One region of the Mesorhizobium sp. WSM4312 genome, then DNA from elsewhere that is predicted to be linked to it. Evidence: predicted binding sites of a transcription regulator. Region 1 holds the regulator's gene; each other region holds the start of a gene.

Region 1 (2,200 bases):
CGTCGCCCCGCGAGAAGCGCACGCAAGACTACATAACCGGCCGCTTCGGCTGATCGCACGCATACGAGGACCAGGATCATGGCCGAACACACAGTCGCAGCCTTCGACGAGGATCTCGGACAGATCAGCAGGCTGATCAGCGACATGGGCGATCTCGCCGGCTCGATGGTCGGCGGCGCCACCAAGGCGCTGCTGAACTCCGACAATGCGCTCGCCCAGCGCGTCGTCTCCGACGACGCCATCATGGATGCGCGCCAGCGCGAACTCGACGACCGCGCCATCACGCTGATTGCCAAGCGCCAGCCGATGGCCGATGATCTGCGCCATGTCGTCGGCTCGATCCGCATGGCCGGCGACCTCGAACGCATTGGCGACCTTGCCAAGAACATCGCCAAGCGCGTCGGCACTGTCGGCCTCAGCGCCACGCCGCGCGACCTCTCGCATTCCATCGACGCCATGGCGCAGCTGGTGCTGATCCAGGTGCAGGGCGTCATCGAGGAGTATGCGGCGCGCGATGCCGCGGCACTGGCGAAGCTGCGCGCCGACGATGAGCGCATCGACGTCAAATACACCTCCGTCTTCCGCGAACTGCTGACCTATATGATGGAAGATCCGCGCAACATCACGGCTTGCACGCATCTGTTGTTCTGCGCCAAGAATCTCGAACGCATCGGCGACCACGTGACCAACATCGCCGAGAATGCGTACTATGTCCTGACCGGCACGCAGCTGCCCGCCAACCGTCCAAAACAGGACGAGACGGCGATGTCGGCGCCGGCGGCCTGAGCGCAGGGGTACCCAATCGATGATCGCACCACGCATCATGGTGGTGGAGGATGAGGAGCCGCTCGGCGTGCTCCTCCGCTACAATCTGGAATCGGAGGGTTACCAGGTCGAGGTGGTGACACGCGGCGACGAAGCCGAAATCCGCCTGCAGGAGAACGTGCCCGACCTGCTCGTGCTCGACTGGATGGTGCCGGCGGTATCCGGCATCGAGCTCTGCCGGCGACTGCGAATGCGGCCAGAGACCGAGCGGCTGCCGATCATCATGCTGACCGCGCGGGGCGAGGAAAGCGACCGTGTACGCGGGCTTTCCACCGGCGCCGACGACTATCTGGTCAAGCCGTTCTCGACGCCGGAATTCATGGCCCGCATCAAGGCGCTGCTGCGCCGCGCCAAGCCGGAAGTGCTGTCCAGCGTGCTCAAGGTCGGCGATATCGTGCTCGACCGTGAATCGCACCGGGTCTACCGCAAGAAGAGCGAGATCCGGCTCGGGCCGACCGAATTCCGCCTACTCGAATTCATGATGCGCCATCCCGGCCGCGTGTTCTCGCGCAGCCAGCTGCTCGACAATGTCTGGGGCGAGACGATCTACATCGACGAGCGTACCGTGGACGTGCATGTCGGCCGGCTGCGCAAGGCGGTCAACAATGGTCGCATGCCGGATGTCATCCGTACCATTCGTGGGGCGGGCTACGCGATCCGGGAAGACTAGAGCTTGCCTCATCCCGATAAAATCGGGATGAGGCTCCAAGATCGAAACTCCAATCAGCAGGTCGTCGCCAATGCCGTGAAGAGGGTGATCAGCGGACTTCGACTTCTCCCAACAGATGTTGCCGCCTCATCTCCTCTTCGACCCATACAGCAACGCGCTGGAGCTTTGAATGTTTGATGTCTCGAATGATCAGCTGCGTAGTGGCCGCGTCGACCTCGCCGATAATAATTTCGCCCCAGCCGTTGGTTCGCAGGAAGCGGTAGACGTCCTCGCCGAAGTTGCGAACACGATGGACGAGGCCGTAAAACTCGGCCTGATCTATGTTGAAGTTGATCACCAACGAACGGGACATCAGCAGATCATACAGGCAGACACATTGCCAATTGATGTCGCAACGGGCCGAACGCGGTCGTTCAGAATGATCGAGTTTCGCCCTGACCGTCAGGCAACGTTCTTTCCGGCACCCGTTCTTGCCTGCACGCCCGGCGCGAAAATCTCCTGGTCGACGAAGGTCAGCGCGCGCATGGCGCAACCTTCGCGAATCAGCGGCAGTTCGTTCGGTTCGGTGTCGAACGAGATCGATTCCGAGTGCTGGCCACCGGCGGTCTGGGCGATCGCCTCGCGCAATGCCGGCTCGATGAGATCGAAGGCGGCGGCGCTGACGCCGACCATGGCAACGGGCGCCGGATCGATCAGCGCGAACAG
Region 2 (2,200 bases), on a different contig from region 1:
GGGATCGGCACGGCCGGACCAGCCCTCGGCGATGCGCTCGCCTTTGGTGAAGGCGACGAGATTGAAGGCGTCGCCCTTGCTGACGGGATAGGCGACCATATGGAAACCCGGATGCAGGAAAGTCGTGACGCAATCGGCCGCGCCGATCGAGGCAAAGGCTTGTCCGGCGCTGCTGTCGGCCGCAACGGTGGTGCGCCAGGCCAGCTCTCCCGAAAAACGGCTTCTTGGCGATGCCATCCTTTTTGCATCGACAAGCGCGCGCACCGACGACCAGACGCCATCGGCGCCGACCAGCAAGGAGCCCTGTTCCTCTGCCGTTTTGCCGCCGATCTCGACGGTCGCCGTGACACCATGGCCGCCAGTCACAATTTTTTCGACGCGCGCCCCGAGCGTGAGGTGGACATCAGGCATCTCTGCCACACACGCCATCAGCGCACTCTGCAGGTCGGCGCGATGGGCGACGAGATAGGGAGCGCCCCAGCGGCTTTCACCTGATTGTCCCAACGGCACACGCGCCAATTGGCGTAACGTTCTGGCATCCCTCAGCACCACGGCCTCTGGCCGCACCGTCGCCGGCAGCAGCCGGTCGAGCACGCTGAGGTCACGCAGGATGCGTGTGGCGTTGGGAGAAAGTTGGAGGCCGGCGCCTACGGCTTCCAGGCGCGGTGCTTGCTCGAACACCTGCACGCGATAGCCGCGTTTGGCAAAAGCAAGTGCCGCGGTCAGCCCGGCGATGCCCGCTCCGGCGATGACGACTTGCCGGGAGCGCTGGTCGTCCATCAGGTCCTTCGGGAAAGAATCAGGCGGCCTGGTCGATGTAAAGGCAGCCTGCCGGCAGCGTTTCCGTTGCCTTCAGCTTCGGCGAATAGCGGTAAAGCGTCGAGCAATAGGGGCAGACTTTTTCATTGTCGTCGCCCATGTCGAGAAACACATGCGGGTGGTCGAAAGGCGGATTGGCGCCCGTGCACATGAATTCCTTGACCCCGATGTCGATCGCCGGATGGCCGGCATCGTTCTGGAAATGGGGAATGGAACCGCCTGCCATCGTCGTCTCCTTAACGCAGTCTCGCATGCATCTGGATCATAACAGGTCTCTTTGCAAGATCGATGAAATGAAACTGTCGCAAAACCCTGTCAGAGGATAAGTTGAGCCGGTTAAGCGTGTGACCGCGGATGCCAAGCGATTCCGCGACTGATCACGCTTCACGAAGGCATGTTTGAGCGTTCATCGTCGTCTGGCGGCGCTCCAAGGGAACGGTTGTGGGCAGGGACAATGAACGAACTGAAGCCGGTGCAGAGCGAATTCGTCAATGTCGAGGTGGCCAATTCAGAGGGCGGCAACCCGGATCGCTTCGTCAACCGTGAGTTTTCCTGGCTGCAATTCAATCGCCGCGTTCTCGAGGAATCGCTGAACACCCACCATCCGCTGCTGGAACGCGTCCGCTTCCTGTCGATCTCCGCCGCCAATCTCGATGAATTCTTCATGGTGCGTGTCGCCGGCCTCGCCGGCCAGGTGCGCGAAGGCATTACGCTGAAAAGCCCTGACGGCCGCACCCCCGAACAGCAGCTCGAACAGCTGCTGCGCGAGGTCGAGCGGCTGCAGGAAGACCAGCAGAAGAGCCTTTCGGCGCTTACCGTGCTGCTCAACAAGGAAGGCATTGAGAGCATCACGCGCGATGCGCTGACCAAGGACGAGAAGGTCTGGCTGGAAGAGCATTTCCAGGACCAGGTGTTTCCGGTGCTTACCCCGCTGTCGATCGACCCGGCGCATCCGTTCCCGTTCATTCCCAATCTCGGCTTCTCGATGGCGCTGCAGCTACGCCACCGCAAGAATGGCGAGGAGATGAGCGCGCTCTTGCGTCTGCCGGTGGCGCTGAAGCGCTTCATCCGGCTTCCCGATCGCAAGCACCATGTCCGCTTCATCCCGCTTGAGGAGGCGGTCGGTCTCTATATCGGCAAGCTGTTTCCGGGTTATGAGGTCAAGGGTTCCGGCACATTCCGCATCATCCGCGACAGCGATATCGAGGTCGAGGAGGAATCGGAAGATCTGGTGCGCCTGTTCGAGACGGCGCTGAAGCGCCGCCGCCGCGGCTCGGTGATCCGCATCGAGTTCGACAGGCTGATGCCTGCGGAACTGCGCGATTTCGTGGCCGGTGAACTCGGCGTCTCGTCCAGCCGCATCAGCGTGCTGACCGGTCCG
Region 3 (2,200 bases), on a different contig from region 1:
GGACCGTGGTTTTGCAGGCTGACGGCAAAGAAGAACACCGGGTCGTCGCTGGCGTCGGCCTCGCTGATGATCTCATCGGTCATCGCCGCGTCGGATGCCAGCGGCCCGCGCTTTTCCATGGGCGGCAGCGTCTCTTCGGATTTGAAATCGTTGAAGCCGAAATCGGCATAGACCGCGCCACGGTTCCAGAACCAGTTGGTGCCGGGATGGATGGCGCGCGCCCGGTAGCCCTGGCTCTTCAGGAAGGTTGCGAGCGAAGGCGTCGGCGTGCGCACATATTGCTGATAGGGGATGCTGCCGGCTGGCAGGAATGCGTTGGAAAAGCCGGTCAGCGCCTCGAACTCGATGTTGGCGGTCATGCCGCCGAATTCGGGCGAGAACATCGAGCCCGAGCGCAGCGCCCGCACATTGGGGATCGGGTCGGGCGTGATGCTGACGCCGGGCAGCTTCGTCGGATCCCAGAAGGATTCACTCATGACGATGATGATGTCGGGCTTCTCGGCCGGCACCGAGACGGTCACATCCGAGCGGTCGATCGCCGCGATTGCCTTGTCCGTGTAGCCCGGCGGAGCCGAGACATGCGCCATCGGCACGTTGAGCGCGAAGGCGAGCGCAAAGCCGTTGGAGGCATAGTTTTCCTTCTGGTCCCACATGATCGGGATGATCTGCAGCCGATCCCTGGTCCAGGAGAAGGTGGCATAGTCCATGATCGAGACGAAGAAGGCGAGCATCGGCACCGCCAGCGTCAGCCGGGCAAGGCGGCCCTTGTGGCTGAGCGCTGGAACCTTGCGGCGCCACAGCCGCCAGCCATAGACGAGCAGCGACAGGCCGGCGATGATGACGACGACCATGGCGAGCGCGGTCATCGGCCGGTCACGTACCAGAAGCGGCAGCAGCGCGAAAATCTGGCGAGCGTAGAGAAAGTCAGTCGGGTAGAGCGGATCGCCGAGATAATGCGATTTCTGATGGCCGACAAAGGCTAGCGCCAGCGTCAAGGGCGCGACGATCATCAGGCTCTGATGGCTGCGTCCCAGAACGGCGTCGAGACCGATGAGGATCAGCGCGAACACGACGATGGTGGTCCAGCCCGGCTTGAGCGGCTGCAGGAAAAAGGAAACGGTGCCGGCAACGTCACCGCGCACGATCAATTCGATCGCGAACACCAGGATGGCGGAGATCGCGAGGCTTATCAGCCCGTAACGGACGACCGGCCATCTCCGGCCGGGCAGATAGCCGGTGGACGGATCGTCTTCCAGGAATTGAGGCGCAGCTTTGCTGGCGCGTTTTGAACTCTTTGCCACTTTAACTTCCCACCCGGCGACAACCCAAGTCACGCGATTGTCATATAATTGTCACGCAAAGCTAGCGCCTGTGGCGGAAATAAGAAGAGCCAGCGAACGATTCGTGAGCGGTTTTCATCAGGAGTGATCGCCAAAAAGCCCTTTCGGAACAGGCACTCGGCCTACGGTTCGCAACTGGGGCCGGGTTGAACCGGGCTTGACTTGGCGGCCCGCCTTGCGCCACAGGCAGGGAAAATTCGTGTTATCGGCAAGTAAAACCAGTCTTCGGGAGCCCACGCATGGCCGTCGCATTCACCTTTCCGGGACAAGGCAGCCAGGCTGTCGGCATGGGCAAGGATCTCGCCGACACCTTTCCCGAGGCACGCAGGGTTTTCCAGGAAGTCGATGACGCGCTCGGCGAAAACCTGTCGAAGCTGATCTGGGAAGGTCCGGAAGAGACCTTGACGTTGACCGCCAACGCGCAGCCGGCGCTGATGGCGGTTTCGCTGGCGGCGACCAGGGCGCTGGAAGCGCGCGGTTTCTCGCTGAAGGACAAGGTCGCCTATGTCGCCGGCCATTCGCTGGGCGAATATTCGGCCCTTGCCGCCGCCGGTTTCGTTTCCGTCGCCGATGCGGCCCGGTTGCTGCGCATTCGCGGCAACGCCATGCAGGCAGCGGTACCGGCCGGCGAAGGCGCCATGGCGGCCATCATCGGACTGGAGCAGGCGGATGTCGAAGCGGCTTGCACCGAGGCCGCGCAAGGCTCCGGCCATGTCTGCCAGATCGCCAACGACAATGGCGGCGGCCAGCTGGTCATTTCCGGCGCCAAGGCCGCGGTCGAGCTGGCGGCGAAACTGTGCACCGAAAAGGGCGCCAAGCGGGCGCTGATGCTGCAGGTCTCGGCACCCTTCCATTCGGCG
Region 4 (2,200 bases), on a different contig from region 1:
GTGGAGGTGATGGCCTCCGATATCTCTGCGCCATTGCTGTCGGCGCCATAGACGAGGCGCACGGCCTCACGGTTGAGCTCTTCCGGCGGGCCGTCGAAGACGACCTTGCCGGCGGCCATGCCGATAACGCGGTTGCAATAGGCGCGGGCGGTGTCGAGCGTGTGCAGGTTGGTGACGACGGTGATGCCCTCGCGCAGATTGATGTCCTGCAGCGAATCCATCACCACCTTGGCGTTGAGCGGGTCGAGCGAGGCGATCGGCTCGTCGGCGAGGATCACTTTGGGCTGCTGCATCATGGCGCGGGCGATGGCGACACGCTGCTGCTGTCCGCCAGACAAGGTGCCGGCGGGCTGAAGCGCGGTGCGGGCTATGTCGAGCCGCTCGAGCGCGGCGACCGCCTCGGCGCATTCGGCACGCGAGAACATGCCGAGAAGGTTGGACAGGGTCGAACGGTGGTTCAATTTGCCGAGTAGGACGTTGGTCAGCACGTCGAGGCGCGGCACCAGGTTGAACTGCTGGAAGATCATGGCGCAATCGCGCTGCCAGCGCCGCAGCGGCGAGCCGTGCAGCCGGGAGACCTCGGCGCCGTCAAAAAAAATCGACCCCTGGCTGGGGTCGACAAGACGGTTGATCATGCGAAGAAGGGTCGATTTGCCGGCGCCCGAACGGCCGATGACGCCAACCATCTGACCTTGCGGGATCGAGATATTGACGTCGCTGACGGCTGTGTTCTTGCCAAATCGTCGGCTGACGCCGCGGATTTCGAGCGTGGCAGAGCTTGCTGACATGAGCAGGTTCCAGTCCCGACCTTGTTGATCGTCAGGCACTCGCCTAACGCAGCCACATGAACCTGCCATGTCGCCAGCATGTCAGTTTTGTTACGCTCCACAGGCGCGACGGCCGAAGCGCGTCGCTGAAACGAATTCATGCGACGCGCTCCAGGTATTTGGCTTTATGCATGTCGTTCTCCCGGGGCCACTTTCGGGCGACTGCATTGGCGCCTTGTCGGCGATCAGCCGAGCACCAGCAATTCCTCGAAGTGCTTCATGTCGCGGAAGGCGCAGAAGGCGGGCGCCTTGATCTCGATTGTCGGAGCCTGCCTTGCGAAAAGCGCCAGGCAATCGTCGAACAGAGCCTGCCACGCGGCGGCGCGATCGGAGGCGAGGCGCTGGATCTGATAGGCAAAGGTGATGTGGAAGACGTAGGCGTCATGATCGGGGTGCCGATAGCCGAACGGCACCGCCAACGCATCGCGCCATTGACGCATGATGCGCACGTCCTCGTCGGTCGCGCCGGCCACGGTGAGACCGGTGGGCACGATTTCGATCACCTTGATGTTGAAAGGACCGAAGCCCTCGAAGCCCTTAAGGCGCTCCAGATAGAGGCGGGTCATGGCGTCAATGCTGGTGTCGAGCGGTACGTCCTGCGGCCAGTAAGGCAAGCGGCGACGATATTCGATGATGCCCTGGAACAGCGTCATATGCAGGCTGGAAATGGGCGTGAAGGCGAGCCGGTCGGCGTCGGGCATCGCCAGCATCTTCTCGCGCACCGCAAGCACCACGGCCTCGGAGGGCGAGCCGCTGACGAGATGGCTGACAACGGTGTTGCCGGGCTCGGTCAGGAAATTGCCCGAGGTGTCGTAGCGCGTGCCGAGATGCGCCGGCGGGGTCGGGTTGGAGCCGGCAAAGAATCCGGCGAGCGAGGGTCTGACGGTGTCGAGCATGGCAATCTCCTTGGGAGATGGCGTCCTGTCCGAGTCCTGTGTCAGGGATATGAACAAGCCCCTTAATGACGATGATGTGAGGAGCTATCCCTCGTATTTCTCCAGGAAGGCCTCCGCCGACAGTTCGCGAAAATCATCGAGCGAAGCGCGCAGCCGCACGTGGTCCCAGTCCCACCAGGCAAGCGCCTGGTAGCGTTCGGCGGTGCGGCGGTCGAAGCGCTCGCGGATCGGCTTGGCCGGCACGCCGGCGACGATGGTGTAGGGCGCGACATCCTTCGAGACAACCGCCCCGGCGCCAACCGCCGCGCCATCGCCGACGGTGACGCCCGGCAGGACGGTCGAACCATGACCGAGCCAGGTGTCGTGACCAACGGTGACGCGCTTGGCGCGGCGCTGGGCGAAGAACTCGCTCTCATGCTCGGCGTCGTCCCAATAGTCCGAGGCGCGGTAGGTGAAGTGATGCAGCGTCGGCCGCCA

Evidence for each region. The regulator PhoB, encoded in region 1, activates phosphate uptake and scavenging genes when phosphate is short. The targets are predictions, from matches to a motif close to TGTCATNNANCTGTCAT.
Region 2: a site for PhoB is predicted at 1,109-1,125, ahead of CK228_RS14935 (RNA degradosome polyphosphate kinase). Genes of this name have one in related genera too.
Region 3: a site for PhoB is predicted at 1,340-1,356, ahead of CK228_RS14420 (LTA synthase family protein). Genes of this name have one in related genera too.
Region 4: a site for PhoB is predicted at 867-883, ahead of phnC (phosphonate ABC transporter ATP-binding protein). Genes of this name have one in related genera too.

What each region holds. Positions count from the first base shown of each region.
Region 1 covers NZ_NSFU01000006.1:243,257-245,456, reverse strand. Annotated here, with positions in the region: gene pstB (phosphate ABC transporter ATP-binding protein PstB) at 1-53, shown strand, start outside; gene phoU (phosphate signaling complex protein PhoU) at 79-786, shown strand; gene phoB (phosphate regulon transcriptional regulator PhoB) at 806-1,495, shown strand; gene CK228_RS11885 (hypothetical protein) at 1,584-1,847, opposite strand; gene CK228_RS11880 (ROK family protein) at 1,937-2,200, opposite strand, start outside.
Region 2 covers NZ_NSFU01000008.1:105,708-107,907, forward strand. Annotated here, with positions in the region: gene CK228_RS14925 (FAD-dependent monooxygenase) at 1-780, opposite strand, end outside; gene CK228_RS14930 (zinc-finger domain-containing protein) at 800-1,045, opposite strand; gene CK228_RS14935 (RNA degradosome polyphosphate kinase) at 1,274-2,200, shown strand, end outside.
Region 3 covers NZ_NSFU01000008.1:17,796-19,995, forward strand. Annotated here, with positions in the region: gene CK228_RS14420 (LTA synthase family protein) at 1-1,301, opposite strand, end outside; gene fabD (ACP S-malonyltransferase) at 1,580-2,200, shown strand, end outside.
Region 4 covers NZ_NSFU01000002.1:386,771-388,970, reverse strand. Annotated here, with positions in the region: gene phnC (phosphonate ABC transporter ATP-binding protein) at 1-788, opposite strand, end outside; gene CK228_RS05165 (DUF1868 domain-containing protein) at 1,013-1,723, opposite strand; gene CK228_RS05160 (DapH/DapD/GlmU-related protein) at 1,808-2,200, opposite strand, start outside.